DNA from 3 places in the Butyrivibrio sp. ob235 genome. Region 1 is predicted to be linked to each of the others. Evidence: predicted binding sites of a transcription regulator. Region 1 holds the regulator's gene; each other region holds the start of a gene.
What was found. The regulator NrdR, encoded in region 1, represses ribonucleotide reductase genes. The targets are predictions, from matches to a motif close to CACAANATNTTGTG.
Positions count from the first base shown of each region.

Region 2: BMW61_RS15185 (ribonucleoside triphosphate reductase) is a predicted target of NrdR. The motif match lies at 6,192-6,205, and genes of this name have one in related genera.
Region 3: nrdD (anaerobic ribonucleoside-triphosphate reductase) is a predicted target of NrdR. The motif match lies at 6,813-6,826, and genes of this name have one in related genera.

Region 1 covers NZ_FOBE01000025.1:48,721-59,505, reverse strand. Annotated here, with positions in the region: gene BMW61_RS15595 (FtsW/RodA/SpoVE family cell cycle protein) at 1-934, shown strand, start outside; gene BMW61_RS15590 (cell division protein FtsQ/DivIB) at 948-1,745, shown strand; gene ftsZ (cell division protein FtsZ) at 1,824-3,131, shown strand; gene nrdR (transcriptional regulator NrdR) at 3,353-3,859, shown strand; gene BMW61_RS15575 (ABC transporter substrate-binding protein) at 3,982-5,592, shown strand; gene BMW61_RS15570 (ABC transporter permease) at 5,619-6,563, shown strand; gene BMW61_RS15565 (ABC transporter permease) at 6,563-7,396, shown strand; gene BMW61_RS15560 (ABC transporter ATP-binding protein) at 7,418-8,218, shown strand; gene BMW61_RS15555 (ABC transporter ATP-binding protein) at 8,231-8,995, shown strand; gene BMW61_RS15550 (hypothetical protein) at 9,099-9,515, shown strand; gene BMW61_RS15545 (YqeG family HAD IIIA-type phosphatase) at 9,589-10,098, shown strand; gene aroE (shikimate dehydrogenase) at 10,119-10,785, shown strand, end outside.
Region 2 covers NZ_FOBE01000024.1:34,305-45,089, forward strand. Annotated here, with positions in the region: gene BMW61_RS15155 (carbon starvation CstA family protein) at 1-602, shown strand, start outside; gene BMW61_RS15160 (hypothetical protein) at 767-1,909, opposite strand; gene BMW61_RS15165 (type I phosphomannose isomerase catalytic subunit) at 2,150-3,094, opposite strand; gene BMW61_RS15170 (alpha/beta hydrolase) at 3,242-4,048, shown strand; gene BMW61_RS15175 (phosphatase PAP2 family protein) at 4,079-4,732, opposite strand; gene BMW61_RS15180 (FIST signal transduction protein) at 4,751-6,061, opposite strand; gene BMW61_RS15185 (ribonucleoside triphosphate reductase) at 6,299-8,701, shown strand; gene BMW61_RS15190 (helix-turn-helix domain-containing protein) at 8,850-9,362, shown strand; gene BMW61_RS15195 (M3 family oligoendopeptidase) at 9,435-10,785, opposite strand, start outside.
Region 3 covers NZ_FOBE01000014.1:69,559-80,343, reverse strand. Annotated here, with positions in the region: gene BMW61_RS11450 (hypothetical protein) at 1-2,003, opposite strand, end outside; gene rsmA (16S rRNA (adenine(1518)-N(6)/adenine(1519)-N(6))-dimethyltransferase RsmA) at 2,238-3,110, shown strand; gene BMW61_RS11440 (TatD family hydrolase) at 3,100-3,864, shown strand; gene nrdG (anaerobic ribonucleoside-triphosphate reductase activating protein) at 3,908-4,447, opposite strand; gene nrdD (anaerobic ribonucleoside-triphosphate reductase) at 4,526-6,742, opposite strand; gene murI (glutamate racemase) at 6,884-7,714, opposite strand; gene BMW61_RS11420 (hypothetical protein) at 7,746-8,198, shown strand; gene BMW61_RS11415 (SH3 domain-containing protein) at 8,189-9,013, opposite strand; gene trxA (thioredoxin) at 9,133-9,456, opposite strand; gene trmB (tRNA (guanosine(46)-N7)-methyltransferase TrmB) at 9,514-10,152, opposite strand; gene BMW61_RS11400 (D-alanyl-D-alanine carboxypeptidase family protein) at 10,288-10,785, shown strand, end outside.

The DNA of each region.
Region 1 (10,785 bases):
GAGAATTCCGTATCAGATATATAAAAAATTCGCATCTATAGCGTATGTGTTATCTATAGTGCTTGTCCTTCTGGTTAAAACTCCTATGGGAATGACGATTAACAAGGCATCCAGATGGATTAAGATAGGCGGAGTATCTGTTCAGCCCGCAGAGGCTGCAAAGCTGGCGATGATTATCGCGCTGGCAACATTTATCAGTAAGCTTAGCAGGAACATAACCAACCCTAAGGCATTCTGGATAGTACTGTCTGTGCCTCTTCCGGTATGCTTCCTGGTATGGAAGGTTACGAGTAACTTAAGTTCCGCAATTATTATTTTCTGTATCGCTTTTGCAATGCTCTTTATATCAACTCCGGGCTACAGGCGCTTTATTGCCATATCCGGATCGGTGGTCGGAGCAGCTGCCGGCGTGGTTTTCTTTGTTAAAAAAGCAGGCTTTAACAGCAGCATGAACTTCCGTTTCGTCCGTATTCTTGCATGGCTTGATCCTGAAGCATATGTAAACGATAAGGGTTATCAGACACTTCAGTCCCTCTATGCAATTGGCTCAGGCGGCCTTTTTGGAAAAGGTCTGGGAGAGAGTATGCAGAAACTCGGATTTATTCCCGAGGCTCAGAACGACATGATTTTTTCAATCATTTGTGAGGAGCTGGGAATTGTCGGTGCGATAGCAGTTATGCTCATGTTTGTTATTCTTATTTACAGAATGATGGTTATTGCCCAGAATGCACCGGATATGTATGGAGCTCTTCTTGTTATCGGAGTTATGGCGCATATTTCTATCCAGGTTATTCTGAATATAGCCGTTGTAACCAATACCATCCCCAATACGGGAATCACACTTCCTTTCATCAGCTACGGTGGAACCGCTGTGCTTTTCCTGCTTACAGAGATTGGAATCGTGTTTAATGTTGCAAGACATATAGACGTTTAAGGACTTTATGTAAATGGCAAGAAAGAGAAGACGAGTAAAAAGAAGAAGAACACATGCTCCTCGAATGAGCTTTGGGGAGCTGTTTTTTCTGCATAAGAGCCTTTTTATAATTGGAGCGATAATACTTATCGTTCTGATTGCGGCAATTTCGGCACTTTCGTATTTTGCGCATAATTACACCATCACAAATGTCTATGTTGACGGTAATGTGCATTATACCGATGAAGAGATTATGAACATGGTCATGACAGACAAACTCGACAGAAATTCCATGTACTTATCGCTCAAATACAGGGACAAGGAGATAACCGGTGTCCCTTTTATCGAGAAAATGGACGTGGAAATACTCTCTCCCGACACGATAAGGATCAATGTTTACGAAAAGGCTATTGCGGGATATGTGAAGTACCTCGACAGATATATATTCTTTGACAGGGACGGAATAGTGGTGGAGACCTCAGAACAGCCCTCCGATGATGTTCCTCTTGTGCTGGGGCTTAGTTTCGACTATATTGTTCTGCATGAAAAGCTGCCTGTCGAAAATGAAAACGTTTTTAAAGAGGTTCTTGATATCACTCAATTATTAAATAAATATGATCTGAAGGCTGATAAAATATTTTTTGACAGTGATTTTCATCTTTATATTTATTTTGATGAAGTGGAAGTCAGTCTCGGAACTAATGACAACATAGATGAAAAAGTGATACAATTACAATACATTTTGCCGGAACTCCAAGGAAAAAGCGGCATCCTGGAAATGTCAGAATATGATTCAAATACTCAGAACATTACATTTGAACAGAAAAATTAAAATTCTAGGTTGTAAATTATATAAAATAATTATAAAATGCTTTGTAGGAGTTTTAGGTTATGAAGGAGGAGCACTATCTTGCTTGAACTAAAGTCAAATGAGGCTGAATCCGGTGCCAAGATCATTGTTGTTGGGGTTGGTGGCGCAGGAAATAACGCTGTAAATAGAATGGTAGAGGAAAATATTTCCGGTGTAGAATTCATCGGAATTAATACAGATAAGCAGGCTTTGCAGCTTTGCAAAGCTCCCAAGCTGCTTCAGATCGGTGAGAAGCTCACCAAGGGTCTTGGTGCGGGAGCAAAGCCGGAAATCGGTCAGAAAGCTGCTGAGGAGAGCCAGGAAGAGATTTCCGCAGCTCTTAAGGGTGCTGACATGGTTTTCGTTACTTGCGGAATGGGTGGCGGTACCGGTACAGGTGCAGCTCCGGTTGTAGCTAAGCTTGCAAAGGATATGGGTATTCTTACTGTCGGTGTAGTCACCAAGCCTTTCGCTTTTGAGGCTCGCGTACGTATGCAGAACGCACTTGCCGGCATTAACACAATTAAGAACAACGTAGATACTCTTATCGTTATTCCTAACGATAAGTTACTTCAGATTGTTGACAGACGTACAACAATGCCCGATGCACTGAAGAAGGCTGATGAAGTTCTTCAGCAGGCAGTTCAGGGAATCACAGATCTGATCAACGTACCCGCTGTTATCAACCTTGACTTCGCTGACGTTCAGACAGTAATGAAGGACAAGGGAATCGCACACATCGGTATCGGTTCCGGTAAGGGCGATGATAAGGCTGCAGACGCAGTTAAGATGGCGGTTGAGTCTCCTCTTCTTGAGACTAAGATTGACGGAGCTTCCAATGTTATCATCAATGTATCCGGTGATATCACACTTATGGATGCTTCAACTGCATCAGACTATATCAGAAATCTTGCAGGAGATGATGTTAATATCATATTCGGCGCTATGTATGACGAATCAATGGCAGACACCTGCAATATTACTGTTATTGCTACAGGTATTGATGACAGAGCAAATAATGCTGCTGCATTGCAGAGAGCTCTTAATCGTAACGCTGAGAAAGCCGCAGCCGCTCAGGCAGCACAGGCTGCAGCTGCTGCATCACAGCAGGCTCAGGCACAGCCTCAGCCCCAGGTTCAGGTACAGCCTCAGGTTCAGGTTCAGCCGCAGGTACAGCCAGTTCCGGTTACTCCCGAGCCCATGATTGATACACTGACAGCTCGTTCAGCTCAGACAATACCGACACAGAAACCGGTTACTCCTCAGCCTACTCAGAGACCTTCATCAGGACTTAATCGTACTCCTGAAGTTAGAAGCTCTGTAGAAGCTAAGAGTCTTAAGATACCGGATTTCTTACAGAAAAAGTAATAATGACTTTCAGACAGTCACCTGAATAATCGGGTGACTGTTTTATTTTGCATTTTTTAATAGTTTGAGCGAGATAATGCATTTTTTTGTGGATAATTCCGTTTCACAATGTTACAATAACTTGTGTGGGTGTTTTTTTTAGACCCTAAATCTTGTAAAAGAATCAAAAGTTACAAATCTATAATTTTTTATGTGCGATAAAGCACAGAAAGGTTATCATTATGAAGTGTCCTTTTTGCGGTAAAGACAACACTCGTGTAATTGATTCAAGACCTGCGGATGAGAATACATCCATCAGACGCAGACGTGTCTGCGATTCTTGCGGGAAGAGGTTTACGACCTATGAGAAGGTTGAGACTATCCCTCTTATTGTTATCAAGAAGGATAATAACCGTGAACCCTACAATCGTGCAAAGATCGAAGCAGGCGTGCTGAGAGCATGTCACAAGAGACCGGTAAGTGCTCAGCAGATTACACAGATTGTCGATGCTGTAGAGACTGAGGTTTTCAATCTTGAGCAAAAGGAAATCCCCAGCCGTATTATCGGTGAGCTTTGCATGGATAAGATGAAGAATCTCGATCCTGTAGCTTATGTAAGATTTGCGTCTGTTTACCGTGAGTTTAAGGATGTAAATACCTTCATGGATGAGCTTAAGATAGTACTTGAGAAGGAAGAAGAGGGTGTGATAACCGATTCTACTGATAAGAACACCCCCTTGTTGAAATAAACTGTAATCTGACCTTGGTTGTTGACATCTGCTACGTCTTTCCGTATAGTTTATGGTGCATCAAGACTTGATAATCAAATTGTTTTGGTGCGAAAACTAAATAAAGAAAGAAGGATTGTAACATGATGAAAAAAGGTATTGGAAGGAGAGAACTTTCCACACTTTTAGTTGTGTTAACGACACTGACTCTTACTATGAGCGGATGCTCAGGTAAAAAGGCAGAGGAATCTACGGCAGATGCGACCAATGCTACCGAGAATACCAGTTCAGGAAAGGACGGTAAAGCGGAGACAGCTGACAACACTGCAAGTTCAGATGATCTTTCAAAGATTACCATTGGTATTCCACAGGATATTGACAGTATGGACCCGCACATCGCACAGGCGGCGGGAACCAGAGAAGTACTGTTCAATGTTTACGAAGGACTTGTGAAGCCTGACCAGAATGGTAATCTGCAGCCTGCCATAGCCAGCGAGTACACAATTTCTGAGGATGGAAAAACTTATACCTTCACACTTAGAGAAGGCGTTAAGTTCCATGACGGTTCTACGGTTACGGCGGAGGATGTTAAATATTCAATCGAGCGTAATGCCGGTACCGATGGAACAGATCCGTTGATATCGGCATTTTCTAATATTGATAGTGTTGAGATTGCGGATGATTCCACAGTAGTAATGACACTTAAGGAAGCAAATACAGAGTTTCTGGCATATATGACAGTAGCTATTATTCCTGCTTCCAATGAGGATCCCGAAGGTAATCCTGTGGGAACAGGCCCTTATAAGTTTGTTTCACGTTCACCTCAGGAGAACGTAATACTTACCAAGTTTGATGAATATTGGGGCGAGCCCGCATACATTAAGGACATAACACTTAAGGTTGAGGCTAATGCTGATTCAATCGTTATGGATCTTGAAGGCGGCTCCATTGATATGTTTGCAAGAGTAACATCTGCACAGATGTCACAGCTTTCCGATAAGTTTGATGTATATGAAGGAACCATGAACCTTGTTCAGGCACTGTATCTAAACAATGCCGAGGAGCCCTTCAACAACGAACAGGTTCGTCAGGCTCTCTGCTATGCTATAAGCCCGCAGGAAATCATGGACTTTGTATCAGACGGAAAGGGAACCGAGATCGGAAGCAGTATGTTCCCTTCCTTCGGTAAGTATTTTGATGCAAGCCTTAGTGAGACCTATAACCAGGATATTGATAAGGCTAAGCAGCTGCTTGCAGAGGCAGGATATCCGAATGGTTTCGACTTTACAATAACCGTTCCCTCAAACTACACTCAGCACGTAGACACAGCACAGGTGCTTGTTGAGGAGTTTAAGGCTATCGGTGTTAACGCTACCATCCAGGAAGTTGAGTGGAATACATGGCTTGATGATGTATATACAAACCGCAACTTCCAGTCAACTGTTATCGGTGTTGATGCTTCAACACTTACAGCTTACGCACTTCTTAGCAGATTCAGATCTGATGCGCACAACAACTTCATCAACTACAATGATGCGTCCTACGATGCAGCATTTGATGCAGCTGTGAATGCAACTGATGATGCCGAGAAGACCAAGAACTACAAGGAATGTGAGAAGATTCTTTCTGAAACCGCAGCAAATGTATACATTCAGGATCTTCCCGAGTTTGTAGTATTAAATAAGAAGTTTACAGGTTATACTTTCTATCCGCTTTACGCACAGGATTTTTCAAAGATAAAACCTGCTAAATAAAATATTGAAAAAAGAGGAACACGCATATGAGATACGTATTGAAAAAAGTTTTGAGCATGGTGCTGACTTTATTCGTTGTATCTTTGTGCGTGTTCTTTGCATTTAGTCTTATACCGGGAGATCCGGTAACAAGAATGTTCGGAACAGAGGCTACACCTGAACTGATAGCGCAGTACAGAGCAAAAATGGGACTTAATGATCCACTTCTTGTCAGATATTTTCGCTGGTTTATAGCATTTTTACAGGGGGATATGGGAACCTCCTATGATTACAAGATTCCCGTAGCTGGTATGCTTGCAGAAAAAATCCCGATTACGCTTACACTTGCTATTATGTCTTTTGTGATCATGGTCATCATATCGATTCCGCTCGGCATTTACACTGCAAAGTACGAGAATGGAATAATTGATCATGTGATTTCTGTTATTAATCAGATAATTATGGCGGTACCGCCGTTTTTCTCAGGAATATTATTGACCTTCTTTTTTGGTGTGATTCTGAAAATATTCACGCCGGGAGGTTTTGCTTCATATACAAAGGATGTTCAGGGATTTCTTAAATACCTGATTTTGCCGGCTTTTGCCATAGCACTTCCTAAGGCAGCAATGGCGACGAAGCTTCTTAGAGGTTCTGTCATTGATGAGGCCGGAAAGGATTATACAAGAACAGCCTACAGTAGGGGAAATACCACAAACGGCGTTCTGTATCGTCACGTCTTGAAAAATGCCATGATTCCTGTAGTTACATTTATGGGAATGGCTCTCGCCGATATGGTTGCCGGAAGTATTGTAATTGAGCAGGTTTTCGGAATCCCCGGAATAAGCCGCATACTTCTAAGCTCAATCAACAACAGGGATTATCCCGTGGTAGAGGCAATCATCATGGGAATAGCAATCATGGTCCTTGTGATAAACCTGTTGGTTGATATCATTTACAGAATTATCAATCCCAGAATCGAGGTGGAGGAGTAATGAAGAAATTTCTTTCACTTTTCAAAAAGAATAAAGCTACAGGGCAGAGAAATACATTTCTTCTCCTTGGGACAATACTTACGGGAATAATACTCCTTATGGTTATAGTGGGAGTATTCTATACTCCCTATAGCCCGACTAAGATGGATGCTTCGGCAAAGCTTCAGGGTATCTCTCTTAAGCACATCATGGGCACTGATAACATGGGAAGAGATGTGTTCAGCAGAGTTCTCTACGGAAGCAGGATTACTCTTATAATTGCGACGTTCACCATTTTGATCGGAGCGGGAGTAGGGACAATTATCGGAGCTCTTGCCGGATATTTCGGAGGAATGTTTGGCGAGGTGACAATGAGAATTATTGATGCAATGCTGGCGTTTCCCAGTATTTTGCTCTCGCTGGTTTTTGTGAGCCTTTTCGGAACCGGAACCTATCAGGTTGCCGTAGCTCTCGGAATATCATTTGTACCAAGCTTTGCCCGCATAGTGCGAGGTGAATTCCTAAGGTGCAGAAACATGGATTATGTGGAAGTAGCAAGGCTCCAGGGAGTTTCAAATATCAGAATAATATTTGTACACATACTACCAAACACGGTAGGAGTATTGCTTTCATCAGTGATGATCGGCTTTAACAATGCTGTTCTTGCGGAGGCGGGACTCAGTTTCCTTGGAATAGGTGCGCAGCCGCCCTATGCAAGTCTCGGGAAAATGCTCTCGGATGCACAGGGTTATCTGTTCAACAGACCCAGTTATGTAATAAGCATAGGTCTTGTGATTGTGCTTATGGTTTTGGGATTTTCGTTCCTTGGTGAAGGTATAAAGAGAATTCAATGATTTTTATAAGGAAAGCAATTTATGGGAAATGTAATACTTGATGTTACTGATCTTCATATAGAATTTCATGATCATGACAAGCCGGAGACGGTTGTCGAGGACTTTGATCTTATGCTTGAAGAGGGCGAGATTGTCGGAATCGTCGGGGAATCCGGATCCGGGAAAAGCATGAGCGCCCTCGCAATCGCAGGACTTTTGAAAAGACACGCCCTCACGAAACAAGGCAGAATCATGTTCGACGGTACCGATCTTTTAACCTGTGACAGACAAAAGCTGAGGTCATATCAGGGTGATGAGATATCAATGATTTTCCAGGAGCCCATGACCTCTCTTAATCCGGTGAAGAAGATTGGCTGGCAGGTGGAGGAATCACTTAGGATCCACCACCGCGAAATAGATAAAAAGGAAAGAAAACGCCGCGCCATCGAGATGATGGAGGCAGTAGGACTTCGGGAGCCGGAGCGTGTTTACAATATGTATCCGCATGAGCTGTCGGGCGGAATGCGCCAGAGAGTTATGATAGCTGCAGCGATGATAGGTGAGCCCAGGATATTGATCGCGGATGAGCCGACGACGGCGCTGGATGTCACAATTCAGGCTCAGATCGTGGAACTCCTTAGGAAAATGAACAGAGAAAAAGGAACCGCAATCATTTTTATCTCCCACGATCTATCACTCATCAGACAGCTTTGCAAAAGAGTTATAGTTATGCAAAAGGGGAATATAGTAGAGATTGGCGATGTGGAGAATATTTTCAGAAGACCTCAGATGCTCTACACAAGAAAGCTTATAGCTGCGATTCCGCAGATAGATCTATCGTAAAAGGAATGTCCTATGGAACAGGAAAAGGTAATTCAGATCAAGGATCTGAAGGTTTACTACAAAGATCATAAAAAGAATCCGCTTAGCAGGGACCATAGAAGGCAGGTTTTAAAAGGAGTTTCTCTTGATATATATGAAGGAGAGATTCTTGGAATTGCCGGGGAGTCAGGATGCGGTAAATCCACCCTTGCTAAGGCCCTGGTTGGAATGAATAAGGATATCGAAGGAGAGCTTATTCAGAAATACAATGATGCGCAGATGGTTTTCCAGGATCCGTATTCGTCCCTTAATCCCACAAAGAAAATCGGATGGCTTTTGGAAGAGCCCTTAAGGGCTGATAAAACAAGGAATTGGACTAAAGAGGAGAGACAAAAGCGGGCAAAGGAGATCATGCGTGCAATAGGCCTTCAGGAGAATATGATGGACAGATATCCGTCGCAGCTATCCGGAGGGCAGAGGCAGAGAGTCAGCATAGGCGTTGCTCTTATGAAATCGCCCAAGGTTTTGATTGCGGATGAACCTGTATCGGCTCTTGATGTTACGATTCAGGCTCAGATTCTGGAACTGTTGCAGAAACTTCATCAGGATATGGGAATTACTATTCTTTTCATATCCCATGATCTTCGCGTCATATATCAGATATGTGACCATGTAGCTGTTATGCATGAGGGAATCATTGAGGAATACGGTGTTCCGAGAGCTGTTTATAAAGATCCCAAGAGCCCTTATACCATGCAGCTTCTGGAGGCTGCCGGAATAAGACAGCCCAAGGTATAAAGTTTTCGCCCCTATATGCCGATATAATACAAGATGATGTGAAATGATTGAAAAACGCCACAAGTTCGTGTATTATAACGATGTATGAAGAAAGGAGGGGCGTATGAGGATTGATGGGCTTGATAACTCATATATACGCGAAATATATCAGGACGCCATCGCTTCACCGGATAAGAGTTCGCAGGTAAGACCGGAGTCTACACCCCAGAGCAATGTTAAGGAAAGCGATAATACTGAAAAGTCTGTTTCTGAGGAGGTTGTAAAAACTCCCCGCAGAAACTCAAATATAAGTGATGTCAGAGTGTCTTTGGGGAATAGAGACAGTTCACTTGTGGGACTTTCCAATCTCGGAGGAATTCAGTCGAGCGTTATGCGCAAGGCCGTTTCGGATATGCAGAAGGATTCAATTCTTCATGAATATCAGTATTTTGTGGGAAGCGGAGCTGTAAGAAGAAAAGAAACTGCCGGCGATGGCAATGTAGTGATGAATGATGAGGACGGACTTGTCGTTCGCAAGTGATTTGGTAATTTAATGAAAATAAAGGGATAGGAAAGTGTTTTTCCTGTCCTTTTTTTATGTTATAGTTTTCTCTATGAGACACTTACTTTATCCGAGCGAGATCTCGGAATCAACCTATTTAATTCCATTTGACAGATTATATGATGAGGGCTACAGAGGGGTTATTTTCGATATAGATAATACCCTTGTTCCGCACGGAGCGCCGGCTGATGAGCGCGCTGTAGAGCTTTTTGATAAGCTTCATGAGCTGGGATATCAGACAATGCTGCTATCAAATAATAAAGAGCCCAGAGTAAGCCCTTTTGCTGATGCTGTGGAATCGGGATATATATACAAGGCAAACAAGCCCTTCCTTTCAGGCTATTTTAAGGCCATGGAGAAGATGGGAACCGGTCCGGATAATACTTTGTTTGTGGGTGATCAGATTTTTACTGATGTCTGGGGAGCAAACAGAGCCGGAATGCATACGATCCTTGTAAAGCAGATAGACAAAAAGGAAGAAATTCAGATTGTTATAAAAAGATGGTTTGAAGCAATAGTTCTCTTCTTTTACAAAAAGCATATAAAGCGCATGGAAAAATAGAGTACCACTTGGAGGCTGATATGGGAAAAGACATAAAGGGTACTACGAGAGTCTGCGGACTTATAGGTAATCCCGTTCATCATACGTTGTCGCCCGCTATTCATAATACATTGAATGAGCTTACGGATACGGATATGGTATACGTGCCCTTTGAGGTGAAGGGTGAAAATGTTGAGGCGGCGGTAAAGGGGGCATTGGCTCTTGATGTTCTGGGGCTTAATGTTACGATTCCGCATAAGAGTGCAGTTATTCCTTTTCTTAAGGAGATTGATCCTGTTGCAGAGAAAATAGGTGCTGTAAATACCCTCGTCAGAACTGAGGATAACACCGGTTTTAAGGGATATAATACGGACTATACAGGGCTTCTTAGATCTTTGAAGGAAGAAAATGTAAGCCTTTCGGGGCAGTCTGTTATTATTCTGGGAGCCGGAGGAGTTGCAAGACCGGCGGCATTTATGTGTGTAAATGAAGGAGCAGCTGAGGTTTATATTCTAAACAGAACCTTTGAGAGGGCAGCCGATCTGTGCGCTGATGTCAATGAATACGCCGGAAAAGATATTGCAATTCCGATGGAACTTTCGGCATATAATGAGCTTCCTTCAGACAAAAAGTACATCTGTATGCAGATGACTCAGGTGGGACTTTTTCCTGAATCGGATAAGGCGGTAATAGAGGATCCTTCTTTCT
Region 2 (10,785 bases), on a different contig from region 1:
GTCTTTCAGCTATGATCGGAAGCTTTGCTCCCGGCGTACAGAATATCATGTACCAGATGCTTATCCTTGCAGTATCCGTATTCTGTCTGACATCACTTGATACAGCTACAAGACTTGCAAGATACATGTTCCAGGAGTTCTTCCTTGAGCAGGGCCAGACAGCAAAGGATGCTACCGGATACAAGAAGGTACTTGCCAATCCTTATGTTGCAACAGCAATAACAGTTGTTCTTGGTGTAAGCCTTGGTATGACCGGTTATACAAAGATTTGGCCTCTGTTCGGTGCAGCAAACCAGCTTCTTGCAGCTGTAGGTCTTATCGCTGTTTGCACATGGCTCGGTGCTGTAGGCAAGAACAACAAGATGTTCTTCATTCCTATGATCTTTATGCTTGCTGTAACTGTTTGCTCACTTTTCCAGACAATAACAGCTAAGCTTACTGCTTACACAACAGGTGCAGCAGATGTTTGGGCTCTTATCCAGGCAGGAATCGCCGTACTTCTTGTTGCTCTGTCTCTTGTACTTGCAGGCATTGCTGCCAAGGTACTTATTGCACAGAGAAATCAGAAGAATGCAGGCAAGAAAGACGAGAACGTTGCTTAAATTATTCGAATAATTGTCGTGAAGACGAAAAAAGGCTTCCCCTCATCCGGCACTTCGTGCCACCTTCCCCCCAAAGGGGAAGGCTTCGATCGGGGAAGCATTTTTACTGTTATTCAGTTTTTGCCGAGTACTGTTTAACTGTTTTTATTTCTTTTCATAATCAATTACTTTTTGAGAAGCCATAACTCATATACTTCTCTTACTGTCCTCTTATTCTTTGTATCGTAGTATGTTACACGAAGGAATGTCGGATGAATTATTCCGTTTGTCTTTCTAACCTTGGTCTTGCTATTGTCCTTCTTGTTAACCAGGCTGTAATCTACTTCTGCATCCTCGCTCGTTGTACTGAGCTTTAAGGTCTTCTTATTCTTAATGGTTTTCCAGACTCTGTTTACTGATTTCTCTGACTGACCGTTTACAACATCATCTGTTCTGCCGTTTCCGTTAAGATCAACCTCTTCTGTGCCTTTATTCTTTGTTCCTTCCCATCCGTCATCGGGCTTATCTGCTGCAACAACCGCACTACTTATTTCGAGTTTTTTGATCTTATAACCCTTATTGGCAGTTACAACAAGTTTACCTTTTTTCTTTGTTGTGTAGTTGCCGGTTTTTGCATAATAGTTTCTATAATCGTCTCTGCCATCTCCGTCGGTGTCTTTTAGAACATTCTTGCCGGCAAAGGTAATTGACTTGATTGCTCTCGTATCAGCCTTAGCGATAATCGTAATGCTCTTGTTGGCTACAACAGCGCCCTGAGCGTTAACTGCGTTAAAATTAACCTTGTACTTACCGGGTTTCTTAGCATAGAACTGTAATCTGTACCATCCTGATCCCTTGTACATCTCCTTAAGCGCATCCCACTCAGCAGACTGCATGTTTCCATTAACATCTCTGTAAAAATATAATTTTTTTCCATCCACCTTCTTATAGTACGCATATTTCGGGCTTCCGGTATTTGTTGCTTCGAAAGAATCATACATTCTGAGTTTAAGATTCTTACTGCTTGACTTAAAACCTGTAAACTTTACGACATCCGGTGTGGTATAAATCGAAGGAATCTCCATATACTGACCTACATTGACGTAATAAACCTTCTTTTCGTTATAAAGAAGGCTTGTATCCTCCATCTTTCCCTCATCTGCCTTAAAAGTTACAACCTCATTTGTATCCTCGTTACAATAAGTGTATGTATCCGTCGCTGCATCATAATTCTTCATTATTTCCGCATTTGCACTTATCGGTGCAACCATGGAAAATGATAAAGCTGCTACAAGAGCGGCGGCCCCCATTCTAGAAAATTTCCCCATTACTTTTTTCCTCCTTTTTGGTATTGTCTATATGTTTGCAATTTTTTGCAACATAGGAACAATTCTAACATTTGAAGGAAAAATGTCAAGGATTTTTTAAGTGTTTTTTCGATATATTGAAATATGTGTAACACTTTGGTAACATATTGGCCATCTACCACGCTGAATATAAACAAAGCCTTCCGCAGAATTTGCGGAAGGCCTCCAGTTATTAATTCAGTTTTATATCACAGTTGTTATTTATTCTTCATAGGTAAGAAGTGCTTCGCAGCACCCTTCTATCTCATAATCTCCACTTCCTGCGGGAAGGAAAAAGCTGTCACCCTTTTTGTAAACCATTTCTTCGTTTTCACAGCGTATTATTCCGCTTCCATCCACTATAAGTACATGAAGGAAGGATTCCTTTCCGATATTTCCGCAGAATTTGTTGCCAGTCTGTTGTGATGTAACAACTTTGTCCACAGTGAAATACTTACATGCAGCGATGTGACCGTCCTTAGGGTGAACCTTAGTAACCGGCGCAAGCGTAGTAACATCCATAGCTTTTTCTACATGTAATTCCCTCAGATTTCCGTTTTTATCACGTCTGCCATAATCATATACGCGGTACGTTACATTCGAATTCTGCTGAATTTCTGCAAGAAGTATGCCTGCACCTATGGCATGCAGGGTTCCCGCCTCAATAAAAATCACGTCACCTTTTTTTACCGGATATGCATTCAAAACCTCTGTCAGAGTCTGATTTTCAATCCTTGCCGCAAATTCTTCCTTTGTAATCTCACGATTGAAGCCATAGTATAAAAAGGCATCCTTTTCAGCATCGATAATGTACCACATTTCGGTTTTACCATACTGATTTTCATGCTCTTTTGCATATTCGTCGGACGGATGAACCTGAAGTGAAAGATCTTTTTTTGCATCAATGAACTTGATAAGGACAGGAAAATCTTTGAACTGTTCACATTTTGATCCCAGAACTCCCCTGCCGTTTTGCTGTATATATTCAGTAATGGTCTTATTCGCAAAATCTCCATTCTCTATTACCGATTCGCTACCCGGATAACATGAAAGTTCCCAGCTCTCTGCGGTAACATCACCTGCCGGGATTTTTCCGAACTCATCCACAAGCTTGTTTCCACCCCACAAGTAATCTTTTGTGGCTGCTTTTAGCTTTAATATTGACATTTTTATCCTCTCTTTTTATTACATAATACTGAATTGGGAATTTTATTATAGTATCTTAAATCATATTTATGCAACTATTACAATTTTAACCCGCACATTGTGATATACTAAATTATAAAAAAAATACCGTAAAGAAGGCGTGATGCTTTGAAAAAAATAAAAAAATTTCTTAAATGGATAATAATAGCACTCATTTTTATTGCTGCTGTTCTCATAATCGCTTTCAAGCTGTACACAAGCAGCTACTACCGCGCAGACCTGAGCATTACTGAGAACATTCAGGAATTACTTCGAAATGACGTGCACTCATATTCAACCAAAGACGGAGCGGTCTTTATCCCTCAAAAGCAGGAAATTAAGGCTGTTATTGTATTTTATCCGGGCGGAAAAGTAGAATATACCTCCTACAACGGACTTATGTATGAGCTTGCTGCAAGAGGATATATATGCCTTTTACCAAGAATGCCTGAAAACCTGGCACTGCTTAGCACAAATGCAGTAGACCGAATCACTTCCGGGTATGAGGAATTCAACAAGGAAGCTGAGGAACTCGACTGGTACTTGGCAGGGCATTCTCTCGGAGGCGTTGCTGCATGTGTTCATCTTGGGAAAAACCTCATCCCCGAAGAAGGCGGCAGTTCTGAAGATGTAACTATGTCTTCTGAGTACAGCGGAATTATTCTTTGCGCTTCATATCCGACGGAAGATCTATCAAACAGCAATCTCCGTCTCCTTTCGATTTATGGCTCGAATGACCAAGTACTCGATCGTGAAAATTATGAAAAGAGCAAGAAATACTGGCCTAAGGATTCCGAGGAGCATATCATTCTCGGCGGCATTCATTCCTATTTTGGAAGTTATGGTATCCAAAGCGGTGATGGAGAGCCGGAAATCACCAATTATAATCAAATAACCCAGACAGCGGACATTATCGCTGACTGGGCCAGTCACTAACTCATATATATTTAATATCTCTTGCTATTATTATCTTAGATCCTTATCTGCTATGCCTTTAAATAGGAAAAGGAGTGCCGAACTTATAAGAATTCCTCCAAGAATATCTGTAAGCCAGTGTACTCCGCAGATAAGTCTGCCCACTACGGTAACAACCATAATTACTGCGCAGCAGATCTTCAGAAGCTTCAACAGCTTTTCATCTTTAATATAATTCCCAATTACCATAATTGTGCTGGCCATTACCACGCAGATGAGCATTGTATGCGAGGACGGGAATGAAGCTTCCGCTTCGGTAGCATCCGGCATTATTATCGGCCTGTAATTGATAATCACCTTTTCAAACAATGCATAAAGAGCTATAACCACCGCATAAAGGCATCCAAGCTTTATGATAACAGGGTCGACTTCGGTTATGCTTTTTCTTTTTATAAGTTGTAAAAGTCCGATCAGAGCAAACACAGCACACACCAGAAGTGCAAGAATTCCGAAAATCTCCGTTATTTTATACCATATGATATTTATTCCGAAAATGTTATGAAATGCAGTATTTATGCTATAAAATCCCATCGGCTTACCCGTCTCCGGAACTACGGCAACATCCACATTCTTAACAAGAATAATCAGAATCAGCGCAAGAAGAGCAAAAACCCCCGAAACAACAAAACTTTTTCTACTTTTCATAATTTATTATATCTCCTATTAATTTTTAGTTCTATCCTGCAATTTTTCCTGCAGATTCTCATTTGCTTCCCGAAGCTCAGCTGCTGTCACATTTATGAAATTAGCCAATCTTCTAACCATTGACAGCTGATCATGCATCTTGTGCTCCTCAGGAACCTCTATCTCCTTATCTCCTATACCAGTAGGCTGCGACATAGCCTGTCCGCCCTCTCGCATTCCGATAGCCATAAGCGTAACATGATGTTCGATTATGTATTCACCCATACGCATGATCTCGCCACTTGAATAAAAACCACTTACAGGCGCAATCAGGCTGAATGGACCGGTCTCCTTATTAATCAGATATTTCCAATAGAGGCGTCTGACGCCGCAGGAATATAGAAATACTGCCTGTGGAGCAAAGCTTCTTACATTCCACACAAGGTCCTCAACATCGGATTTAATAACGTCAGGATCTCCGTAGGACAGGTTAACCTTAGAACCCTGCTTAATATCAGCCGCAAGCATTAGTGATCTATCCTCGGTATTGCAGGAAAACGGCATACGCAGTACTTCATGTCCATGCTGGTTGGACATAATCGGGAATTCCAAAATATTGGCAAAGAAATTCTCATCTGCCTGTATGTCCAGATATTTACTGTAGATATCACCCGCCGGCACCCCGTCAAGCTCGTACAGCCTCTTATCCTCTATCCTGGTTACGGTCAGATCTCTTCCTAGCGGCTTCCATCCGATAGCATGATGAATATCTATATGAAAATCATCACCCGAGTAAGTCACAAGAACTACGCCATGCTCCGACGTTTCAGTATCCCCGATAACCATTGTTACGTTTTCTTCAATCTTTTTCCCTGCACTACCTGCCCCAAAGATTTTTACACTTTTCTCGCACTTTTCAGCTTCCCTGAGAATCTTGGTACTGTTTATAGATTTCAAGGTCATTAGTATTTCTGCGGCTTTTATGCTATCCGTTACATCTATGCTGCGACAAATATCTCTTCCCGTGTCCTCTTCGCGGCCTTCTTCTGTTTCAAAAAGATGAACACCAATCTCTGTACTCTCAAAAATAGAAACAGCCATAACCAGTCCGTATTCAGCCAAATGGCCATCACAGATGTCCCCATTTGAACTGGTACCTGCTATATGTGCATCGGGATACATCTCTTTTATTTCCTGCTGGATTTCATGTATCTCTTCCCTGCCAAATGCTATGGTGTACAAGTGGAAAAGTATAGACTTGAACGACGTTCTCTGAGTATATGCATAGACCTCTGATAAAGCCTTGGTTACCTCTGATGCTGCAGTAAATTCATAATTATATTGTTTCAATTGCATTAACCTCTGTCATAAGAAAATAATTTATCACGTCTAATATTATAAGGCAAACAAAACATATCTGAAATAGCTCTTTTAAGAAACACTTGTAATCATGCCGTTTTTGCCGCAAAGAAACGGATAACACAATATATAGTGTTTATAATTAATAAATTACCTATATATTGACCGTCCACATTTTATGTGATACCTTATATGTAGTGGGTATTTAAGTTTTTTGGGGGTGTTCTTATGTATGATGTAGTAAAACGAGACGGTAGTATTGCGAGTTTTGATATTTCAAAAATATCATCTGCTATAATCAAAGCTTTTGTAGCTCTTGATAAGCCCTATCACACAAGTGTGATAGATCTTGTGGCTCTTCGGGTAGCTTCAGATTTCGAAAGCAAAATCTCAAACAATAAGATAACAGTAGAACAGATTCAGGACAGTGTTGAGAAAGTGCTCTCAGAATCAGGTTATTCCGACGTTGCCAAGACTTACATTCTCTACAGAAAACAGCGTGAGAAGGTCCGCAATATCAACTCTGCACTTTTAAACTACAAGGATCTTGTAAATGACTACCTCAAAATCAATGACTGGCGTGTTAAGGAGAATTCAACGGTTACCTACTCTATCGGTGGTCTCATTCTCTCAAATTCAGGCGCCATTACAGCAAATTACTGGCTGTCAGAGGTATATGACGAAGAGATTGCAAAAGCTCACAGAAGCGCTGCAATTCACATCCATGACCTTGCCATGCTATCAGGATATTGCGCAGGATGGAGTCTTAAACAGCTGATTCAGGAAGGACTTGGCGGCATTCCCGGCAAGATTACATCCGCTCCTGCCAACCATCTCTCCACTCTTTGCAACCAGATGGTCAATTTCCTTGGAATCATGCAGAACGAGTGGGCAGGTGCGCAGGCTTTCTCGTCATTTGATACATATCTTGCTCCTTTCGTGAAAATTGATAACCTTTCCTATGAAGATGTCAAGCAGTGTATCCAGTCCTTTGTTTACGGAGTCAATACTCCAAGCAGATGGGGCACACAGGCACCGTTTTCCAACATCACTCTGGATTGGACCGTTCCTGCCGATCTTAGGAACCTTAACGCTATTGTCGGCGGAAAAGAAGTTGATTTCACCTATGGCGACTGCCAGCGTGAGATGGACATGGTCAACAAGGCATTTATCGAGATAATGATTGAAGGAGATGCCAACGGACGTGGATTCCAGTATCCCATCCCCACCTATTCAATAACAAGTGATTTTGATTGGAGCGAGACTGAAAATAACAAACTTCTCTTCGAAATGACTGCAAAATACGGCACACCGTATTTCTCAAATTATATAAATTCAGACATGGAGCCCAGCGATGTTCGTTCCATGTGCTGCAGACTGCGCCTCGATCTTCGCGAACTAAGGAAAAAATCAGGCGGATTCTTCGGGTCCGGCGAATCAACAGGTTCTATCGGCGTAGTTACTATCAACATGCCCAGAATAGCATACCTTGCGAAGGACAAAAATGACTTCTACAGTCAATTGGATCATCTCATGGATGTCGCTGCAAGAAGCCTTAATACTAAGCGTCAGGTTATTAGCAAACTTCTTGAACAGGGCTTATATCCTTACACCAAGAGATATCTCGGATCCTTCAGCAACCACTTCTCAACCATTGGACTTATCGGAATGAACGAAGTGGGTCTGAATGCAAAGTGGCTTAGAGCCGACATGACAAACGAGAAAGTTCAGCAGTTTACCAAGGAAGTTCTCACCCATATGAGAGACCGTCTATCCGATTACCAGGAGCAGTACGGTGATCTCTACAACCTCGAGGCTACACCTGCTGAATCCACCACATATCGCTTTGCTAAGCATGATAAGGAACTTTATCCAGATATCATAACCGCGAACATGGCTGAAACGCCTTATTACACCAATTCATCCCATCTGCCTGTAGGCTACACTGAGGATATTTTCTCAGCTCTTGATATTCAGGATGAATTACAGACATTGTATACCTCGGGAACCGTATTCCATGCATTTTTAGGAGAAAAGCTTCCTGACTGGAAAGCCGCTGCCAATCTTGTGCGAAAAATTGCCGAGAACTACAAGCTTCCTTACTACACCATGTCACCAACCTATTCTATTTGTAAGGAACACGGATATCTCTCCGGTGAGCAGACTGTTTGTCCTATATGCGGTGCAAAAACCGAGGTTTACAGCCGTATTACAGGTTATTATCGTCCTGTTGCAAACTGGAACGATGGTAAGGCTCAGGAATATAAAGATCGAAAAGTATATGATGTAGCACATTCAACTTTGAAACGCGAGAATGTATCAGTTTCAGTAAAAACTGCCGCAGAGCTTGAAAACAACCTGATAAATATAAAAACACCCGATATGAATTCGGTACTTTTATTCAAGACAAAGACTTGTCCAAATTGCAAAATAGCCACTGCTCTTCTGGATACAGCCGGTGTCAAATACGAGCTTATGGATGCAAATGACAACTCAGACCTTGCTCAGGAGCTGGGTATCATGCAGGCTCCCACACTTGCCATCCCCGAAGAGGGCGGATATAAGTTATATCCCGGAGTATCAGATATAAAGGGATGGATAAATCTTACAAAGCAGAACACAGCAGTATAATCCTTATTCTATAAACCTTCTTCTACGATAAAAACTCCGGATCTCCGGGGTTTTTATTGTGTAATTTTCAAATTGCCTGCATATATTATTAGACAAGTGCTGTAATCTCGTATATTATTGAATGAAAGAGTTCTATGGAGGAGCAAAAATGGGGAAAAAATCCATCAAGGAAAACAAGAATATTTACTTTGAAAGCCGCGAGGAAGCAGGTCTCACAAGAGCACAGGCCAGTGAGCGTATCGGTTTTATCAGCGAAAGCCGCCTTGAAAAAATAGAAACCGAAAAGACTGCGATTCAGCCGGAAGATGTTGTTGCTATGGCAGAGGCCTATAAAAAGCCCGAATTATGCAATTTTTACTGTACACACGAGTGCAGAATCGGTCAGGATTCCGTACCTGTTGCCAAAGAGTCAACTCTCTCCGAGATTGTACTTGCCATGCTTTCTTCTCTCAATTCGCTTGACGAACAGAGAAACAGGCTTATAGACATCACTGCAGATGGCATTATCTCTGATGACGAGCTTCCTGATTTCGTTAATATCCAGAAGCAGCTCGCTCAGATTGACCAGACAGTAGAGTCTCTTAAGATCTGGATGGCTAATACCGTAGCAAATGGTCAGATTAACAAAGAGAAGCTAGATGCGCTTTTAGCAAAGAAATAACGCATAATTCTACAATTAGAGCATTAAAAATGGCATGTGAAGAATAACACATGCCATTTTATTTTACGTTTTTTATTCCAATTTGGCCTTATCCTGCATGTTTACTGCAAGTTCAGCGATTGTGCCATCCCTGAAGGGACTCTTTAATCCAACCTCATCCAGCATATCTTCATAGAACTTACTTGCTGATATCTTACAAAGATCAAGATAATGTTTCCAAGCATCCTTGTAATCCTTGTCCATCCATACCTTAAACTGCATAGCAATTACACTTGCAAGCACATAATCGATGTAATAGAAAGGTGACCAGAAAATGTGTCCCTGCTTCTGCCAGAATCCACCCTCTGCAAAGAAGGGATCACCATCAAAATCGAGCCATGGTCTGTAGGTCTTTTCCAGATCCTTCCATACCTGTTTTCTCTCAGCTGGTGTCATCTCAGGCTTCTCATATACTATATGCTGGAATTCATCAACCATACATCCGTAAGGAATGAATGTAATTGAATCTCTTATGTGCATCTTGAAGTAATCATCTTTTCTGTCACCAAAGAACTTATCCATCCAGTTGTAGGTGAAATACTCCATTGACATTGAATGAATCTCTGCCGTTTCCATCGTTATATCGTTGTGCTCAGTAATCTCTTCATCTTTTGTCACATAACCCTGGAATGCATGTCCGCACTCATGTGTGACAACGTCTACATCACCGGCTGTACCGTTGAAATTAGCGAAAATGAACGGAACCTTGTATTTCGGCAAGAAATCCATATATCCGCCCTGTTTCTTGTTCTTTCTTCCAAGTACATCAAAGAGCTCGTTTTCGATCATAACATCGATAAATTCAGCTGTTTCAGGCGAAAGCTCTCTGTACATATCCTGTCCGGCTTTCATGATCTCCTCAGGTGTCCCGATCGGTGCAGGATTTCCGTTTTTAAAATAAACCTCGTTATCATAGTACTTGAGCTCTGTAACGCCAATCTCTTCGCGGCGTTTCTCCTGAATCTTGCAAACAAGCGGAACAAATGAATCCTTAACCTGCTTTCTGAAATTCTCAACCTGAGGTCTTCTGTAAGAATTTCTCATCATACGGTTGTATCCAAGCTCGATGTAGTTCTCATATCCCAGTTCTTTTGCCTGTTTTGTCCTGTTTTTAACGAGTTTATCATAAATATCGTCAATTTCATCGGTCACAGACATAAAGTAGTCTGAAAGAGCCTTCCAGGCCGCCTTACGATCATCTCTGTCGTTACCTGTAAGGAATTTTCTCAGCAAAGAAATATTGTACTCTTCTCCCTTAAAAGGAATCCTTGCAGAGGCAATAATATTGTCATACTTATTGATGAGGGCATTCTCCTCCTGCATAAGCGGAAGAATTTTCTCGTCAATGGAAGCAAATTCAAGCTCCATATTTTTAAAAGCTACC
Region 3 (10,785 bases), on a different contig from region 1:
GAAGCCTCTTTTTCTTTAGCAATTTCAACCTGCTCGGTTTCTTCCTGTGCAGGCTCTGATATTACCTCTTCAATAGGCTCTGTACCCTCATCTGTCACCGGCTCTTCTGTTGGGATTTCTTCAGGAATTTCTTCCTTTACAGTCTTCACAACAGGAGTAATTTCCTCATCCCCGGGTTTCAAAATTCCGGAAATTGCGGGTTCTTCCTTAGGTTTTTCCTCACCAAGTGCCGAGTTCAGAAGGTCCTTATCGAAATCTTTAAACAACTCACCTGTCTCGGACGCTGCAAGCTTCTTGACACTCTGATACTGCTTTTTCTGCTGCTCCTTCTTATATCTCTCCCAGTCACTCATGAACTCATTAATGCTGATCTGACCGGTGATCTGTTTCTCAACTTGCTTGGCATCATCAATAGCCATGCTGATCTGACCGTCATATTCCTGTGACAGCATGTTATCAAAGTGATTATTGATCTGATATCTGATATTCGGTTTTATTACCGCACCCGGAACCTCATCCTGAAGTGGCTCATCCATGAAAACAACACCTTTATACATAGTGTGATCATTCATGGTGGTCTGCGCGATATTTGCGGCAATTTCCTTATCTTTTAATTCCTCTGCTATAGGAGTCTTAGTCTGTACCGGTTCAGGAATCTGCTTCCTTACCTGCTCCATAGATTCCGTATTCCATACCTTTGTATCTGTGCTGGGTACAGGCTCAGTACTAATTTCCTCTTTTTGTTCCCCTACAGGCTCATCATTTTGTTCCACTGCAGATTCCTGCATCTGCGGAGCCTCTGTAACAGGTTCTACTGCAGCTCTCTCCTCCTGCACAGCCTCTGTGCCATATGTCTTGTCCTCATAGAAAAGCTCTGACATTGAAGGCTTCTCAATATCACCTGTAGTTTCAAACATATCTCCGGTATCAAGATTACCGGTTTCTTCCTCTTCTCTTATAACCTGCGGGCCATGCGCATCTGCAAAAAGCGCGGCATCAGGATTCTCCGTAAGTACTTCCTTCAGATTCTCAGCTATTTCCTTCTGAAGATCTACTGTGTTGTAAGTATCAACATTTACTGTCGGAACAGAAAATGGTTCATTTATCGGAGCCTCATAGATAGGCTCTTCTGCTACAGGCTCCTGAACGGGCTGCTCATATATAAGCGCTTGCTGAACAGGTGCCTCCACCGGCTGGCTCTCATAAACCGGCTGGTTGTAAAGCTGCTCTTCCTGTGTGGGCGCAGCTACATAGTTTTGCTGTGCCTGCGCCTGCAATTCCTCCTCAGATATATGCGGAAGCTCTCTCGTAGGAGCTTTTTTCCCATCAACAGCATCCATCCCCGGAACAGCCTCTTTGAACTCCGGTGCATGAATGTTTCCGCTTGTCTCTGCCTTATATTTTGCGTATACTGCCTTCTGTTCAGGAGAAAGAGGTTCATGAAGGGCTTTTAATTCAAGTGCTTTAATAACATAGCGTCCCTCTCTCATGTATAAGAAAAGCTCATCGCATTCCTCTATACATTCTGTTGTGAGGCCTACTCTATGATATAAATAAGCAAGCTCATATGCCCACTTTTCGTTATAATCATGCTTCTTATACTCCTCAAGCACAGCAATACGCTCTTCAAGACTAACTTCCTGAGCCTCGTAGAGCTTGTACTGGAGAATATATCTGGCGGTGTTCCTGGGTGCAAGTCTTACAAACTCCTTGTAATACTCAACTGCCTGAACAAATTCACCCATGGCAATAGCCAGTTCACACAGAGAATAAACTATCTCTCTCCTTGTAGGACTTCTGTCATATGCAAGGAGCAGGATATCTCTACTCTCCTCCAATCTTCTGTTTACCTTGTAAAGGTCACTGATTGCACAAAGCATACCGACACTCTTAACTCTCTTCCAGTCAATTGTGTCGGCAATCTTAACTGCATCTGCAAAACGCTGTGCTCTTATCAGCGATTTAATTTCTTCTGCCCGAATTTTATATTCTGTTTTATCCAAAATATTGTCCTCTAAAACTTTTTCATACTACATCTAGTAGAATTTTAGCATAGAGGTCTTTTGATGTCAAAAAATCACAGCTAAAAATCCGCGTATTTTCGCGGTTTTCCTCGCATTTGATTTTAAAATATGGCAAAATCTTTACTGAATTGATACAATTAATTAACAAAACCATTTGTTTCAGAGTTTTTCACTACTGAAATCCCAATATTTATGAATTCGGAGAATAAAAAAATGCCTACACTTGGATGTGCATCCGGAACAAAAGCAGTTTTAGAAAAATACAACTTAAGTATTCAGAAAAAATTCGGACAGAATTTCCTTATAGATGACTCTGTTCTGACAGGAACCGTAGAGGCTGCAGGTGTCACAAAAGATGATACTGTACTTGAAATCGGACCCGGCATCGGAACAATGACTCAGTATATTGCAGAGAGCGCAGGTAAAGTCATAGCCGTGGAAATAGACAAAATGCTTATTCCCATATTGGCGGATACACTTTCTGCTTATGATAATGTCAAAGTTATCAATCAGGATATACTAAAAGTTGATATAGAAAAAATTGTTCGTGAGGAAAACAGCGGAAAGCCCATTAAGGTCGTTGCTAATCTTCCTTACTACATCACAACTCCAATTTTAATGAGACTTCTTGAGAGTGAGCTACCAATAGACAGCATTACCGTCATGGTGCAGAAAGAAGTTGCGGACAGAATGGCTGAAAAGCCAGGGTCCAAAGATTACGGAGCTTTATCCCTTGCCGTGCAATATTACACTGAGCCTTCCATGGTTCAGGTAGTTCCACCCAGCTGTTTTATCCCTCAGCCCGGCGTTGATTCGGCAGTAATTCATTTAAAATGTCACAAAAATCCTCCCGTAGTGGTCACAGACTCAAAGTTTATGTTTTCAATAATCCGCGCCGCATTTTCCCAGAGAAGAAAAACCCTCTCCAACGGTGTTGCGAACGGGAATCTTGGACTCACAAGGGAGCAGGTAGTAGCTGCTCTCGAAAAAATGGGATTAAATCCTTCGGTTCGGGGCGAAAAGCTGTCTCTTTCCGAGTTTGCCGAGCTTTCGAACCTTTTGATCGGAGAAAGAAATGATTTTTGAAACACATGCACATTATGATGACGAAGCTTTCAACAGTGACAGAGATTCTCTTCTCTCATCCATGACTGAGAACGGAATCGGAACAATTGTAAATGCAACCGCATCAAAAAGAACTGTCGAGAAGTCCATTGAACTTACTAAGAAATATCCTTTTATCTACACCACAATCGGTGTTCACCCCAGTGACTGCGATGAAATGGATGAAGAAGAGCTCTCCTGGCTTGAAAGCCTGTGCTCCTATGAAAAAGCTGTCGCTGTAGGAGAAATCGGTCTTGATTATCACTATGATGAACCTTCAAGAGATATCCAGAAAAAATGGTTTGAAGCGCAGCTTGATATGGCCAAAAGGGTTAAACTCCCGGTAATAATTCACTCACGTGATGCGGCAAAAGACACCCTCGATATTATGAAAAGCATGAAAGCCGAGGAAATCGGCGGTGATATACATTGCTTCTCATATCCCGTTGAAATTGCAAAGGAATATCTGGGTATGGGATTTTATATAGGTGTCGGTGGTGTCATCACCTTTAAGAATGGAAAGAAGCTGCGTGAAGTTGTTGAATACGCCCCCATAGAGCAGATTGTCATAGAAACCGATTCGCCCTATCTTGCACCCGAACCCTATAGAGGAAAGCGCAATTCTTCCTTAAACCTTCCATTCGTTGCCGATAAGATTGCCGAAATTAAAGACTTGCCTTTGGATAAGGTTATTGAAATTACTGAATTAAATGCAAAGAAACTATATAACTTATAATTTAAAAAAAGCTGCCAAAGTGACAGCTTTTTTTCTTTATTTCTTAATTATCATTTTCTCCGAATTCACTGAGTACTACGCTGCCACTTTCTCTGGTAGCAGGAACATTAATGACTCTTTGATTTGAAGATCCTCTGAACCTCAGAGAAATATTTTTCAGCTCAAGTTTAAACTCACCATCCACAAGCACATCTATTATCGACAAAATCGGTTCCGTGTCTTCGCTGTGACAGCGCTTATTTTCCTCATCGGTTAGCTCTTCCCATAAATAACCGGAATATACCCATATCGATTTATTGGGAAACTCCCTCCTAACCCTTTCAATAAATGGTCTAAGCACTTTCTGATTTTGAATTTCCATTGGCTCACCGCCAAGAATTGTAAGACCGTTAACATAAGCCGGTTTTAGTGATTCGATTATCTCATCCTCCACTTCTTTCGTGAAAGGCTTACCGAAATTAAAATCCCAGGTTTCTTCATTAAAACAGCCCTTGCAATGATGAGTGCATCCCGAAACAAAAAGTGAGGTGCGGACACCTGTTCCGTTTGCAATATCTGTTGTTTTTATCTCTCCGTAATTCATAAATACTTTGTCCTTTAATAATTCTCAAAAAGGGGCTACCTATTGATAGCCCCTTTTAAACCCTTTTACATATATTCATCAAAGATGTAATACACGCTCTTTGATTTCCTGTGTTCTTCCCTGATTCCAGTACTGAGTTCCGATATAGCCGCATGTACGTCTTGCAACGTTCATCTTGGACTGATCGGTATTGCCACAGTTGGGGCATTTCCAGATCAGCTTGCCATCGGTATCGTTCTCAATCTGAATCTCTCCGTTGTATCCACAGCACTGGCAGTAATCACTCTTTGTATTGAGCTCTGCATACATGATGTTCTCATAAATATACTGCATCACTGCAAGGACAGCCTCGAGATTATTGTTCATATTGGGAACCTCTACATAACTGATAGCTCCTCCGGGTGAAAGTGCCTGGAATTCTGACTCAAACTTCAGTTTTGTGAAGGCATCTATCTTCTCGGTTACATGAACGTGATAGCTGTTTGTGATATAGTTCTTGTCTGTAACACCATCAATAATTCCAAAGCGTTTCTGAAGTGCTCTTGCAAACTTATAGGTTGTGGACTCAAGGGGTGTTCCGTATAAACTGAACGAAATATTTGTTTCCTTTCTCCACTTTGCGCACTTATCATTCATAAACTGCATTACTCTGAGTGCGAAGTCTTTTCCTGCAGCATCGGTGTGAGTTACGCCCTTCATGAACTTTGTGCATTCGCAAAGTCCTGCATATCCAAGAGAAATTGTTGAATAATTGCCATATAAGAGCTTATCGATTGTCTCACCCTTCTTAAGTCTTGCAAGTGCTCCAAACTGCCAAAGGATCGGAGCTACATCGGAAGGTGTTCCAAGAAGACGGTTGTGTCTGCACATAAGAGCCTTCTTACAGAGCTCTGTACGCTCCTCCATTATCTCCCAGAACTTCTCCTCGTCTCCGCCTGATGAGCAGGCTGCATCAACAAGGTTTATGGTTACTACGCCCTGATTAAAGCGTCCGTAATACTTATGATCACCCTCGGTATAGTTCTGCGCATTGGCAATATTACCCTTGTTGCACAGACCTTCGGCAAGGTCTTCACTGTCAACTGTGAGGAAGCTTCTGCATCCCATGCAGGGATAAACGTCACCGTTCTTATATTCCTTCATCTTCTTAGCGGAGATATAATCCGGAACCATTCTCTTTGCTGTACACTTGGCAGCAAGCTGTGTGAGATACCAATATGGTGTGCCCTCGTGAATATTGTCCTCATCAAGAACATAGATAAGCTTCGGGAATGCAGGAGTTATATAAACGCCTTTCTCATTCTTTACACCGACTATACGCTGTTTCAGCATCTCTTCGATAACAAGAGCAAGATCGTTTCTGAGCTGACCTTCAGGTACCTCATCAAGATACATGAATACTGTAATGAAAGGTGCCTGACCATTGGTGGTCATTAATGTGATTACCTGATACTGAATAACCTGAACACCGCGCTCTATCTCCTTGCGCACACGCATCTCGGCGATATCGTTTATCTGTTCATCAGTTGCATCCATACCAGCATCGATAAACTCCTGGCGAACTTCTCTTCTGAATTTCTGTCTACTTACATCAACAAACGGTACAAGGTGGGACAATGTAATACTCTGTCCGCCGTACTGAGAGCTTGCAATCTGTGCTATCGCCTGAGTTGCAATATTACATGCTGTGGAGAAGCTCTTGGGACGTTCGATCATTGTCTCGGAAATAACCGTTCCATTCTGAAGCATATCCTCAAGGTTTACAAGGCAGCAGTTGTGCATGTGCTGAGCAAAATAGTCGGAATCATGGAAATGAATAATTCCGTCCTTGTGTGCCTTAACTACGTCATCCGGAAGAAGGAATCTGCGTGTAATGTCACGGCTGACCTCTCCTGCCATATAATCTCTCTGAACACTGTTAACTGTGGGGTTCTTGTTGGAATTCTCCTGCTTAACCTCTTCGTTATTACACTCGATAAGAGACATAATCTGCTCGTCCGTTGTGTTTGACTTACGGACAAGGGCATGGCGATAACGATAAGTGATATATTTGCGGGCAACCTCAAACTTCCCGGACTCCATGAGGCCATCCTCAACCATATCCTGGATTTCTTCTACGTTTGCAGCCCTGGTAAGCCTGTTACACTTATCCTCTACCTGCGCCTCTATGCTCTTAATCTGATCTTCAGACAAGCTCTGATCGGGAGTTACTTCCTTATTTGCTTTCTCAATGGCAGCCAAAATCTTGGCACCATCAAAAGTAACCTCTTTACCGCTTCTCTTAATAATCTTCACTGGCGAACCCCCTATTTAAGTACATTTATATGGAAATACCTATATTTTTAGATAAATAGTAGCCACCCGAAACTATATCTTGTGGCTACAATTAAACTATAATACATTATATAGTATAAATCAAGTAACAATTTTCCGTTATCAAAACTTCCTTACAAATTCAAGCCTGTTCAGCATTCTAAGGTATTTTGACAATCTATCGTTATCCGTAATTTCGTCTCCCGACTCATAGTATGTGGTGTTGAAGCCAACCACAATATCTTGTGGTTCATTAAAAATGATCTCTTTATCTTCATCATTTTTAACTTCTAGCCCCATAACATCACCCAAATGATTAATTGTCCCGTGGTTTCCGTCTATCAGATGAATGCTGTCCCCCAGCAGTTCTCTGTAAAGAGGTTTAAAATAATTAAAATGTGTGCATCCAAGAACCAGCGCACTGTACTTTTCATAGGAAGCATTAACTGACAAAAAGCGGTTACTGATATAATCTCTTACCTCTTTTGTGTCGAATTCTTCTCTCTCCGCATATTTCACAAGCCCCGGCATCTCAAGTAAATCAGCCTTGTGCTGCAAATCCACTCTTGAAAGAAGTCTCTCAAGCTTTTTCTCTCTTATGGTAACGGGAGTAGCCATCACAAGAATTCTTTTACTGTCGTCACGACACTCCTCAACAGCCGGCTTCACTGCAGGCTCCATTCCAAGAATTGGAAGCTTGTACTTTTCCCTTACCATGGATGCACCCACACTGGTAGCTGTGTTGCAGGCAATCACTATGGCATCGACATCTTTGCTGATGAGAAATCTTACAATCTCATCAACATAGCCTTTTATCTCTTCCTCAGACTTTGTTCCATATGGTACATGCCTTGTGTCGGCATAAAATATGTATTCCTGATCCGGAAATCTGTGATAAGCCTCATTCAATACAGAAAGGCCTCCGACACCGGAATCAAAAATTCCTATTCGCATATCATTCCTCGTTGTTGTATCATTATTAATTATGAATGAATCCTACACATTTGAACTTCAAAAATTATATGATGATCCGCATGTAAGCCCTTTTATCCAGGAGGTTTGCGAGTATTACGCATCAAAAGCCGATTACGGCGATGGCTCCGACAGAGAAGAGATTGAACCTTCAGAAATAGTGGAACCCGTATATACTCTGTTTCTTCTTCAGCGAAGGGAAACCTTGCTGGATGAGCTCTCTTATATTCATAAAAAATATCCTCATCTGTTCGCCAGTGTTGAGGGGCTTTATGAGGATATCCTTATTCACATGGACATAAGACCTCTTGAATCCGAAACAGCTGCCCGCCTGTCACTTGCTCTTAATGAAAAAGTCTCGGCCGGGGCTATCACGGAGAAAATCGAAAATCTTTGTGACAGTTATGAGGATATACTTGAAGCACTGGATCCGTTCTACGGTTGGCTTCACGCCTTCTATTCCTGAACTGTCGCGTATTTCATGACACAAAAAAGGAGCTGATTATCATAGCTTACCTGCGCCCATTCTCCGTCATCACTAACAGCGACTCTGTCGAGTGTAGTTCCTTCCGGCACCTGAACAACGATAAAATCATCGCTGGCTGTACTGGGAGTGTTGCGCAGATTAAGGTCTGCCGTCGTAACTATCTTATCACCTGTCTTTGTGTATCCCGCGAGTTCACCTACCTGAACCTCAGTCTGCTCTTCATCAGGATCGGGTCTTAAATATTTATCATAAACCTTAGCCTTAAATATCATTCCAATAAGAGCAAGTATAATCAGTCCTGTAACTATCGAAGAGATTCTTACAATAATAAGCGGATCAACTCCGCCCTCATTATCGTCCTCTTCACGATAATCCTTACGTACCTTTTCCCGGTGGACCTTCTCTTTTCGCACTTTTTCTTTATGTATTTTCTCTTTTGGCACCTTTTCTTTTTTGACTTTTTCTTTTTTTACTCTCTCTTCTCGTACCTGCTCTTCCCGTTCCAGCTCTCTTGCCCTTTTTCTGATATATCCGGGCTTTTCTTTTGGACTCTCGGGTTCAACACTTACAGGTTCAAGGTCCTCATCATCAAGATAAAATTCAGGTGAGTCCTCAGCAAGACTCTCCCTTTCTCTATCCATTTCCGCCTGTCTTGATCTGTAGTACTCCTCCCTCTCATCAGCTGAAAGGAAATCCAGCGGATCCTGGATCTCTATATTTATCTCCTCTGTAAAGTATTCATCGTTTCTGTTTTTTCTTCTGTAATCGTTAAAATTTCTGATATTGTCCGCCATGACTTCTCCTTGGGAAATCCCTTGGTCAACATCTCCCCCTATAAATGAAAATATAAATCGGGTAGGCATCGCCTACCCGAAACTATAATAGCACATATTTGTTATAAGCAAAAATTTGATTATGATACAACCTTATCAATCATACTCTGAAGCTTAGCTTTACTCTGAGCTCCAACCGCCTGATCCACAAGTTCTCCGTCCTTAATAAATGCAAACATCGGGATAGACATAACGCCATATTTCTGAGCAATCTCAGGCTGCTCATCCACGTTTATCTTTCCAACCTTGAGCTCTCCGTCATATTCTTTAGCAAACTCATCGATCATGGGTGCCATCATCTTGCACGGGCCACACCAGTCAGCCATAAAGTCGATAAGAACCGGAAGCTTACTGTTGAGAACTTCTTCCTCAAAGTTGTCTGTTGTAAATGTGTACTCAGCCATCGTCCACCTCTTTCCGCGATATTGTGGTATCGCTTTGCGTAAATTAATGTAACAACCCTAGCGCTTAATAATATATTTGAAGATCGGATTCCCTTTAGCGGAAAACTTCTCCTCATATTCTGTCATTATATTGCCGTCGTTCATTACGGCATCATTATGAAGATCATAGGTCACAGCTTCGGCATGCCAGCCGGCCGTGTTCAGTTCCATCAAAGAAAAATCAAAAAGGTCTCTGTTGTCTGTTTTGAATTCCAATTGTCCGTCTTTTTTAAGAATGCGGTCATAACGCCGCAGGAAAGTGCTGGAGGTCAATCGTCTCTGAGCATGTCTCTCCTTGGGCCAGGGATCCGAGAAATTGAGATAAATTCTGTCTACCTCACCTTCCTCAAATACCTCATTAATGATCTCAGCTTCCATTCTTATGAATCTAACATTGGTAAGCTCAAGTTCAGTCTGCTTTTGTACTGCTCTTAAAAGTACACTGGAATATTTTTCTATTCCTACATAATTTATATCAGGATTGGCTGCTGCCATATCCATTATGAAGCGTCCCTTTCCCGTTCCGACTTCTATCCTTACGGGATTATCGTTTCCGAACACTTCCTTCCATTTTCCCTTATGCTCCTCCGGATTATCTATTGTGAAGGGGCTCTCTGCAATCCTTTCTCTGGATCCTGCTACATTTCTAAGCCGCATAAATTAAATTCTACCTTTCAATATAATAATTATAATACCAAATGCTACATATTGAAAAGTTTTTGCAGCTTCATCTTTGGTTTTATCCACTTTTAGTGTATCATAGATTAGCAGACTGTCGCTACAAGGAGTTTTATGAATTACAAAGGTTTTATAAATAAACTTAATATAATCATTTCCATGGTTCTTATATCTGTTCTGCTTACTCAGACCTGGTCTTTTTGCCATGCGGAGACAGACCTTGAGGCTGCGCAGAATGCACGAAAAGAGTTGCCCATACAAAGTAATGACACTCCGGGATGGCCTGCTGGTCCGCAAATAGGTGCAGAGGCTGCAATTCTGATGGATGCCAACACCGGGACAATTCTTTATGCAAAGAACATTCATGAAGAGCTCTACCCTGCAAGCACCACAAAGATAATGACTTGTCTTCTTGCGGTTGAAAATGCAGGACTTAATGACAGAGTTGATTTTTCCTATGAAGCTATACACTCCGTCCCCGCCGACGGTTCAAAAATCGGCATGGATGCAGGTGAATATCTGTCACTTGAAGAATGCCTTTACGGAATCATGGTTGGTAGTGCAAACGAAGTTGCAAATGCCGTTGCGGAGCATGTAAGCGGATCCATTGAC